2 regions of the Fictibacillus sp. 23RED33 genome follow, and region 1 is predicted to be linked to the other one. Evidence: riboswitches for the same ligand, from Rfam matches in the RefSeq annotation. Region 1 holds a riboswitch; the other holds the start of a gene.
The links. A riboswitch is a leader RNA that binds a small molecule or an ion and turns the genes downstream of it on or off. The one in region 1 is predicted to bind S-adenosylmethionine.
Positions count from the first base shown of each region.

Region 2: another riboswitch for S-adenosylmethionine. It lies ahead of IHV09_RS22370 (YezD family protein); the one in region 1 lies ahead of IHV09_RS17800 (acyl-CoA dehydrogenase family protein).

Region 1 covers NZ_JACZDX010000006.1:146,355-151,556, forward strand. The annotation lists gene IHV09_RS17795 (LLM class flavin-dependent oxidoreductase) at 1-861, opposite strand, end outside; SAM riboswitch class I at 979-1,080, opposite strand; SAM riboswitch class I at 1,235-1,346, shown strand; gene IHV09_RS17800 (acyl-CoA dehydrogenase family protein) at 1,630-2,787, shown strand; gene IHV09_RS17805 (DUF817 domain-containing protein) at 2,910-3,692, shown strand; gene IHV09_RS17810 (oxalate decarboxylase family bicupin) at 3,823-5,001, shown strand.
Region 2 covers NZ_JACZDX010000001.1:1,414,660-1,419,861, forward strand. The annotation lists gene IHV09_RS07305 (nitrite/sulfite reductase) at 1-461, opposite strand, end outside; gene cysC (adenylyl-sulfate kinase) at 486-1,085, opposite strand; gene sat (sulfate adenylyltransferase) at 1,051-2,247, opposite strand; gene IHV09_RS07320 (phosphoadenylyl-sulfate reductase) at 2,274-2,981, opposite strand; gene IHV09_RS22370 (YezD family protein) at 3,077-3,220, opposite strand; SAM riboswitch class I at 3,521-3,625, opposite strand; gene IHV09_RS07330 (sulfite exporter TauE/SafE family protein) at 3,839-4,738, shown strand; SAM riboswitch class I at 4,781-4,885, shown strand; gene IHV09_RS07335 (homocysteine synthase) at 5,002-5,202, shown strand, end outside.

The sequences.
Region 1 (5,202 bases):
TCCTACCACCACGTTTAAAAAAGAAAAGATCTTAATGTTTTCTGGATTTCGGCCTTGTTTTGCAGCGAGCTTACGGATATCGTCAGCATAAAATCGAATTCTCTCTGGCGTTGGACCACCTACAAAAATACATTCAGCATGCTTGGCCGCAAAGTCTCGTCCACGCTCAGACGTTCCCGCTTGGTAGATCACAGGTGTCCGCTGGAAAGAAGGCTCGCTCAAGTGAGGTCCTTCAACGCTGAAGTATTGCCCCTCATGATTGATCTCATGTACCTTACCGGGATCCACTAATTTATTGTTTTCAACATCTTCTACAACTGCTCCATCTTCCCAGCTGCTCTCCCAAAGCTTATACGAAACATCCAGATATTCATCCGCGATGTTATACCGTTCATCGTGCTTGATCATATTCTGCAATCCAAAATTCCTCGCTGCGTTCGGCAAGTAAGAAGTGACTACATTCCATGCGATTCGCCCATTCGTTAGGTGATCTAGCGTAGAAAAACGACGTGCGTTGCCAAATGGCTGCTCATAGGTTGTGCTCACCGTCACAGCAAAAGACAGGTTCTCTGTTACGCTTGCCATGGCCGACACGAGAAGTGCCGGATCGTTTAATGGAACTTGAAGCCCATCACGAATAGAAGGAGCTTTACTTTGTTTATAAACGTCATAAATCCCTAACACATCCGCAAAAAATACAGCGTCAAACTTTCCTCTTTCTAAAAGCTTCGCATAGTCGATCCAGTAATTCAGATCTTTATAGCTTCTATGTCTCTTGTTCTCCGGATGCTTCCAAAGACCATGAGAATTGTGCATGGCACTTGTCATCTCAAACGCGTTTAACAAAATTTCTTTACCCAAAATAATTTCCTCCATCCGATTTTTTTGTACCCGCTCCAAGAGAAAATAAAAAAACCTCTTCAGCGATGAGAAGAGGTTGAAAAAATACGCGAAATAAAACATACGTATATAGATCTCCTCTTATCTTTCAAGCTTTCGCCTGCTGGAATTGGCACAATCCTAAAAATAGTTGTTGCCGAGGCTTCAAAGGGCCAGTCCCTCCACCTCTCTCGATAAGGAATCGATATTATTCAATTTAGTAACGAAATATACAGGAATAAAAATAGACTGTCAATGGAATTTAGAGAAATAAAATAATTTTCTTAACAATCAGTTTTTAGTTGACAGTGGTTTGCTTTATCCTCTATAGTGATGACTAATAATTAAATAATGTATCTTATCAAGAGTCAGGGGAGGAACTGGTCCTACGATCCTGCAGCAACCGCTTTTTATAAAGAAAGGTGCTATTTCCAGCAGATGTTTTTTGAATGTCTGATAGATGAGAGAGCGTGTTAGCATATGGAATCTACGTCCTCTTTCGTCTTTGAAAGAGGGCTTTTTTATTTTTGGTGTCCTTCGCTGTACTTGTGAGCGTATGATTTTCGCTCCAGGTGCTCGCTTTCCGTGGGGCAATCGGTGAGCCCCTTGCCGCTTCGCGCCCTTAAGGGTCTCACCTGACCGCTTGTCCCACAGGAGTCTCGCACCTTGCGCTCCAATCAACCTATCTAAGATGTCTAATAACAAAACCAATCTACTAAAACCTTACTGAAAAAAATTTAGGAGGGAACTATGAGCTTACCTTTGAGAAAAGCCACTGAGATAGATCATTTTGAAGAAGCGATTAATACTGCTCTAGCACTGAAAGAAGCGTTTAAGAAACGCGCAGATTATGTAGATCAAGAAGGCATTTTTCCTTATGAGAACTTTCAAGATTTAAAGAATCATGATTTTCTTTCTCTTACCATCCCAAAAGAATTTGGTGGTAAAGGATTAAATCTAGTTGAATTCTTAACCATTCAAGAGCATTTAGCCGAGGGAGATGCTCCTACTGCTCTTTCTCTTGGCTGGCATCTCGGTACTCTTTTAGATGCGGCTGAAAATCGTCACTGGAACGGAGATGCATTCGCTGATCTCAGCCGAAAAGTTGTTGAACAGAAAGCACTCATTAACTTGGCACAAACAGAGCGTGCGACGGGAAGTCCGTCTCGAGGCGGTATTCCTACTACAACTGCAGACAAGAAAGCAGATGGATGGCTGATCAACGGAAGTAAAGCTTTTACTTCTATGGCAGAAGCACTTGATTACTCAGTCATTACAGCTACCATCTCAGAAACCAATCATAAAGGATTTTTCTTAGTGAATCACCGTGATAAAGGGGTTTTTGTAAAAGAAACATGGGACAGCATCTCGATGAGAGGAACAAAAAGTGATGACCTTCTTTTGAAAGACGTTTATGTACGAAAAGAAAATCTTCTAGGCGTAGAGGATGGGAAGAACCTCATACCTAAAGGCTGGTATCTTCAGGTGCCTGCTGTGTACCTAGGTATCGCAAGAGCAGCGCGGAATTACGCGATTGAATTTGCGTCAGAGTATAGCCCTAACACTTTATCAGGACCGATCTCAGACGTACCAGAGGTGAGAAGAAAGATTGGTAAGATAGAACTTGAGCTATTCCAAGCAAGAACGATCCTTCATGCCGTTGCTGAAAAATGGGTAAACCACCCTGAACAACGTCAAAATCTAGGTACAGAACTCGCTGCCGTTAAACATTCTGTAACAAATAGTGCGAACAAGGTCGTTGATCTCGCGATGAGAATCGTTGGGGCTCGTAGTCTTTCTGTACAAAATCCGCTTCAGCGGCATTTTCGAGATGTAAGAGCCGGCCTTCATAATCCACCAACAGATGATGCGATCGTTTATTCGTTAGCGGATGCAGCGCTTAAGTAAAAGAAGTCAACTGACAGATTCATGTTAAACTAAACATTTTTTTATATGATGAGATTTAGATCACCATAGGTTATTATGGATACAATATATTTCCATATCAACTCATAAAAGGGTGGTTTAATTTGAGAGCGCTTCTTACATTCACTTATTTACAAGCACTTTCTTGCATCTTTCCAGTCATCATCTTTGGTGCGTTAGCTCTTTCAAAATTCGTCAGCATTCCGTTCATCCCTCGATACGATTTCATACTCCTTCTTTGTCTCCTTACACAAGTTGCCATGATCGTAACGAAACTTGAAACGATAGATGAACTTAAAGTCATCTGTGTCTTTCACTTGATTGGACTTGCTCTAGAGCTATTTAAAGTTCACATGGGGTCTTGGAGCTATCCTGAAGAGGCTTATTCTAAGATCTACGGTGTACCTCTTTACAGCGGTTTTATGTATGCAAGTGTTGCGAGCTATATTTGCCAAAGCTGGCGGAGGTTAGACCTTCAGATTAAGGGCTGGCCGAATCCCCTCTTTTCTTTTGGGATATGCGTACTGATTTATTTTAACTTTTTTACTCATCATTATTTGTTTGATGCCAGATGGATTCTAATCCTGCTCTTATTTCCTATCTTTTATAAGACTGTTGTTCATTATACGATCAACGAACGTGTTTATAAAATGCCGATCCTTCTTTCGTTTTTGTTGATCGGATTTTTTATCTGGATCGCTGAAAACATTACAACGTTTCTCGGAGCCTGGCAGTATCCCAATCAAGAAGCCTCTTGGTCACTCGTGCATATTGGTAAGATCAGCTCCTGGTTCTTGCTCGTGATCATCAGCATCATTATCGTGGCACAATTAAAGCGCATTAAAAGCCACCAAGACGATATTTTCACACATACGAAACACCTATAAGCTGCGGCAAGCTTATTAGGTGTTTTTTCTTTGTTAAGATCCTCCTCAAGTAATCTGCATGTATAAGATGTCCTCTCCATATGAATACAGAGATGACGATTGAACCTTCTTATAGAGAGGAGCTCATCACATGGATAACGACAAAAAAGAGCACAAGCAACGAAGACCAATGCAGATTCCTCAGCCGATTCGCAGTGATGGTGCGGGCGCGACCGATTTAGGACCTCGCGACATTATGCGTGATATACAAAATCCGGATATGTTAGTTTCACCTGCAACAGATGCAGGAACTGTCCCAAATTTACGGTTTTCCTATTCTGATACACATATGCAATTAAATTTTGGAGGCTGGTCGAGAGAGATTACGGTTCGTGAGCTTCCTGTCGCAAAGACGCTTGCTGGAGTAAACATGCGTCTGACCCCAGGTGGTGTAAGGGAGCTTCATTGGCATCAAGAAGCGGAATGGGCTTATATGATATTAGGCCGTGCTCGAATTACCTCGGTTGACCAAAACGGCAGAAATTTCATCGCCGATGTAGGTGAAGGTGATCTTTGGTACTTCCCTCCCGGCATTCCGCATTCGATTCAAGGACTTGAAGAAGGTTGTGAGTTTTTACTCGTATTCGATGATGGAAATTTCTCCGATCTGAGCACATTCTCTATTTCAGATTGGTTTGCACATACACCGAAAGAGGTGCTTTCAGCAAATTTCGGTATACCGGAAAGCGCATTCGCAAACATTCCGACTGAACAACGTTATATTTATCAGTCTACGGTTCCCGGTCCGATTGAAACACAAGCCGTACCTGATCCATATGGAACTGTACCGTTGAGCTTCACGCACCGTTTAATGGCTCAAAAACCACTCGTTACACCCGGTGGTACCGTTCGTATCGTAGATTCTACGAACTTTCCGATCTCACAGAGAATTGCTGCCGCTTTAGTAGAAATAAAACCCGGCGGAATGAGAGAGTTGCATTGGCATCCGAATAATGATGAGTGGCAATATTATTTAGCCGGTCAAGGGCGGATGACCGCTTTCGCTGGAAATGGAACGGCACGAACTTTTGACGTACGAGCCGGAGATGTAGGATATGTTCCGTTCGCATTTGGTCATTATGTGCAGAATACCGGAAATAAGAGTTTATGGTTTTTAGAGATTTTTAAAAGTGACCGTTTTGCAGATGTTTCATTGAACCAATGGATGGCTTTAACACCTAAAGAAATCGTGCAGAGTAATTTAAATGCTAGTCCTGAACTCATGAATTCCCTTCGAAAAGAAAAATGGCCAGTTGTAAAATATGATTAATGCATGATACAGAAAGTCACCTTTTAACAGCGGTTAGGACACTCTAATCGCTTTCTTTCATTCTTTCTAGTAAATTACCTTCCCCTACCTCTATTCATACACACCACTTACAACTTGTCCGCATAATCTACTAGTAATAATCTATTAGATTATTCTCTAATTTATTTTCTAGATTAGAGTGAAAATAGGAGGGAAAGTTTG
Region 2 (5,202 bases), on a different contig from region 1:
AGTTCGTGTGGATCGATGCCCGCGATTGGGTTCCCCATGATGTTTCTTGTGATGTCCCCGCATGCACCCGCGCTCGACAACCCAACTCCTTCTAACCGATTAAAGATATCTGGAATCTCTTCAATCGTCAGCCAGTGAAATTGAATGGCCTGTCGTGTCGTGATATCGAATACGTCTCTTCCGTAATCTTTGCAAATATGAGCCAATGCTTTTACTTGTTCATAACTTAAAATGCCAGATGGAACATTGACTCTCATCATAAAATAGCCATCTTCTTTAGGACGCTGCAGATAGAGTCCTGCCCACTTGAAACTATCCCATTCTTCTTTCGGGATAGAGGAGAAGCCGTTTTCTGCGTAATAAGGAATATCTTCAAATATTTTTAAGCCGTCTTTTACGAGCTTTTTTTGTTCGGTCTTATTAATCTTCGGATTTTCTGCCCACGTCTTTTGATATGCCATTCTCTCATTCTCCTTTTTATTTAGTTAAATCAGCTTCCTTTTTTCCAGAAGATTTAAGATGCTCTCTACAATCTCAGAAACGCTTTGTTCGTTAGTATATATGGTGAAATCTGGTGAAATCGGTTCTTCATAAGGTGAATCAATTCCAGTAAAGTCAGGAATTTCACCTTTTCTTGCTTTGCTATATAAACCTTTTGGATCTCTTTTTTCACATTCTTCAATCGGACATGAAACAAAAATTTCTATAAATTCCTCTTCTGAAACGATTCTTTTCGCCATTTCCCGATCTTGTATAAAGGGAGAGATAAAAGCTGTAAGTACGACTGTTCCGTTATCTACAAAAAGCTTTGATACTTCAGAAATGCGTCGAATGTTTTCACTTCGATCTTCATCAGAGAATGAAAGATCGCGGTTTAATCCATTACGAATGTTATCTCCATCCAATACATAGTTTCGAATGTTTCTCTCGTAAAGTTCTTTTGCGAGCGCATTGGCGATAGTTGATTTGCCAGAACCTGAGAGACCTGTAAACCAAAGTACAAAACTTGAATGGTTGTTTTGTTTTCGCCTAGCTTCTTTTGAAATTGAACTATCGTGCCAAATGATATTGTGCGGTTTGCTCATTTGAATCTCCTATTCTATGATTTGCATCATTTCGATTTAGTCCATTTATTAATACCTCTACTACTTCTTTTCGGCTGAACGTACTAGGTGGAAGTTCTCCATTACGAAGAAGCTCTCTTACCTTAGTTCCAGATAAGATGACATGTTCTTCCGTTGGGTGTGGACATGTTTTCGAAGAAGCCATACCTTCGCATTTATTGCAATAAAAGCTATGTTCGAAAAACAACGTTTGGATGCCGATCTCATCTTCTGTAAACTGTGAAAAGATCTCTTGTGCTTCATACGTTCCGTAATAATTTCCTACTCCAGCATGATCGCGACCTACGATAAAGTGTGTGCAGCCGTAATTTTTTCTGACGATCGCATGAAAAATGGCTTCACGAGGACCTGCATATCGCATCGCTGCAGGAAATACAGCAAGAAACACGCGGTCAATAGGATAATAGTTTTTTAGAAGAACATGATAGCTTTCCATTCGAACATCAGCTGGTATATCATCAGACTTTGTTTCACCAACGAGTGGGTTTAAGAAAAGACCGTCTACAATTTCAAGTGCAGCTTTTTGAATATATTCATGAGCACGGTGAACGGGATTTCTCGTTTGAAAACCTACTATGGTGCTCCAACCTAATTCGTTAAATCGTTTTCTCGTTTCACTCGGATCGAGATGATACTCTTGAAACAAATTTTTCTTAATACGTCGAACTAGTGTAATCTCGCCACCTACATAAACAGAATGTCGTTCGAACAGCTTCTTAACTCCTGGATGATTTTGGTCGGATGTCTTATAAACTCGCTCTGCTTCAATTTGTTTAACAGGAGTATAAACATCACCTACTTTAAGAATCCCGTAGGTTACACCATCGTATGTTAAACGAACTTCTTCACCTCTTATAAGTGTTGATGCTGTATCAGAATCTACCGGTAACGTGATGGGCAAGCTCCAAACCGTTCCATCGCTGAGCCTTATATCGTGGACAACGGATTGATAATCTTTTTGGTTTAAAAATCCTGTTAAAGGACTATAAGCTCCAATCGCAATCAATTCAAGATCGCTGAGTGCAGTTGCATCAAGAATAATTTCTTTTTTAAGGTTGTAATGTGGTGTTTCAGGCTTGAACCGAGTGATTAATTGCCCTCCATGTGGTTGAATCGTACTCATAATGCCTCTCTCCTCCTAGTATTTCTCTATTTATTCTCGTGAAGCCCGCATTCTCGTTTTTCTGTACCTGACCATCGACCGGCACGAAGGTCGTCTGCGTTAACAGCTGCCTGTGTACATGGCTCGCAGCCTATACTTGGATACCCATTGTCGTGTAGTTTGTTATACGGCAAGTCATGTTTATGTGCATACCGCCATATATCCTTCCACGTCCAATGAATGAGCGGACAAATCTTGATGCTTTTAAATCGCCCATCCCGATTAACAAATTGCGTGTTCTGGCGGGTAGGTGACTGTTCACGGCGTAGACCTGAAAGCCAGGCTGTTACTCCGTTTAGTTCTTCTTCTAAAGGAATCACTTTTCGAATCGTGCAGCATTGATTAGGATTTAATTTCCAAAGCTCTTCACCGTGCTTACTCGCCTGTTCTTCAAGAGATAAAGCCGGTGTTTTCAATTTGATGCGAAGAGATGGATATCTTTTCTTCGCTTCTTCAATCACTTTATACGTTTCTAGAAAATGCAGATGGGTATCAAGGAAAACAATTTGAGCATCACGCTTTATTTGATGAACAAGATCCACTAAGACGCTTCCTTCAATTCCGAAGCTACACGCATAAACCAGATCATCTTCATACGTTTCATAAGCCCACTTCAAAGCATGCAGCGCGCCTTTTGTGGGGTTTTCACTATCAAAATCACGGGTTTTTTCGTCCCATGTTTCGTACGTTAGCAATCTGCTACCTCCTTTTCGCCATAAAAAAAGCGGCTTTAACGTTTTTAGGGCTTTGCCCATTCGTTAAAACCGCCTCTAGTTTTCTAGTCAGCGAACTATTTAATTCTTACCTTCTCGTTCTTTTCAAGCTGAATCACTTTTCCATCTTGAACGACTAAAGTGATTGATCCAAATTTAATACTGCTCAGCATTTGTTGAAGCTGAGGAAGAAAATCGTTTGCACTATTTTCGTTCGCCACTCCACTGCCTCCCTTTCTAACATTCATATCTTTTCAAAGGCTCTTCTTAAAAAGTTGTTGTTTTTTGTTGATTTATGTTTTGGCTTCATTGAAAAGTTGATTGGAGTGCAAGGTGCGAGACTCCTGGGGGATCAGCGGGACAGGTGAGACACCTAAGGACACAAAGTGTCGAGGTGGCTCACCGCACGCCCCCCGGAAAGCGAGCATCCTGGAACGGATATCAACCACTTTCAAGAGCAACAAAAGCCAAAAAACAAAAAAACCTTCCCATTTCGGAAAGATAGTGGAGGTAAACATATTACCTTATCTTCCAAAATGTAAATACATTCTGCTGGAGTTAGCACCTTACAATCGCAGGTTGCCGGGTTTCATCGGGCCAGTTCCCTTCACCACTCTGGATAAGAGTTTAAATTTTATAAAATCATAACATATCTGAAAATGATATCAAGACCTATTTTTTCATTTTTCTATTTTTACAAAAAATTTAAACAAACAGTTGACTTTTTATGTTTTTGAATCATATAGTATTAACTAAAATTTAATCCGTATCGCTGATCGGAAAACCGAAGGCTCTTAACATCACTTGTTAAGGGCCTTTTTATTTTGAGGAGGAAAAGTATGAAAAAGTTGATTGTATTAGCTCTAATTGGTCTTTTTGCACAGTTAATTGATGGATCACTCGGTATGGCTTATGGAGTTACATCTACATCTTTGCTGTTAGTAGCTGGAATTGCTCCTGCAGCTGCATCTGCGTCCGTACATCTTGCTGAAGTCGTTACCACTGCGGCATCCGGCGCTTCTCATATTAAGTTTGGAAACGTTGATCGCCAAGTCGTTACTCGCTTAATTCTGCCGGGTTCGATCGGCGCATTTGTAGGTGCTTGTTTTTTAAGTAATCTGCCTGGCGATTTAATAAAGCCGTATATCTCAATATTTCTAATTCTCCTCGGTATATATATCTTATATCGTTTTTTGTTTAAACTTGGAGAAAAGAAAGCAACAGCAAATGGTAAACCCTTTACAAAGAAACAACTTATTCCACTTGGATTATTAGCAGGTTTCTTAGATGCTACAGGTGGAGGAGGCTGGGGCCCGGTCACCACTCCAGTCCTAATGGCAAAACAAGACATGAAAACTAGGAAGGTGATCGGTTCTGTAGATACAAGTGAATTTGCTGTAGCAGTATCTGCATCAGTCGGATTCTTCATCGCACTCGGCTGGGAACAAGTTGAATGGCTATGGGTCGGTGCATTGATGCTAGGAGGAGTGATTGCGGCTCCTATTGCTGCATGGCTAGTGCGACTCATTCCCTCTCACATACTCGGAGTACTTGTTGGTGGATTGATTATTATCACCAATACCCGCACCCTTCTTCATACACTAGGGGTTTCACATAACATGTTGTTACCAATCTACTTTGTTCTTGCTGCTTTTTGGGCAGTTGGAGTTATTTATGCAGTTAAAAGTAATCCGGAAAATAAAAATCCGAAATTTTTAAAAAATTCAGTTGACTATTGATAATGACCTATGTATTATAAATCTTAATTCAATATTCAAATCTTCTTATCCAGAGAGGCTGAGGGACTGACCCTATGATGCCCGGCAACCAGCGGAAACGCATGGTGCTAATTTCAGCAGAACAATTAATGTTCTGAAAGATGAGACTTCGATCGGGTGAAATCATCGGGACCTCTTCTTTTGGAAGAGGTCTTTTTTTCTGGGATAAGTTGAAACTGAATGCGATTGGATACAAAAAAATGACGTTGAGGAGAGATTTGAAAATGACTGATCAAAATGCAAAAAGACAGTATGGGTTTGAAACGATTTCTTTACATGAAGGTCAAAAAGTTGATCCGACTACAGGAGCTCGTGCTGTTCCGATCTACCAGACCACTTCCTATCAGTTCAATTCAACAGAGCACGCAGCGAACTTATTTGCCCTCAAAGAGTTCGGAAACATATATACGCGTTTGATGAATCCA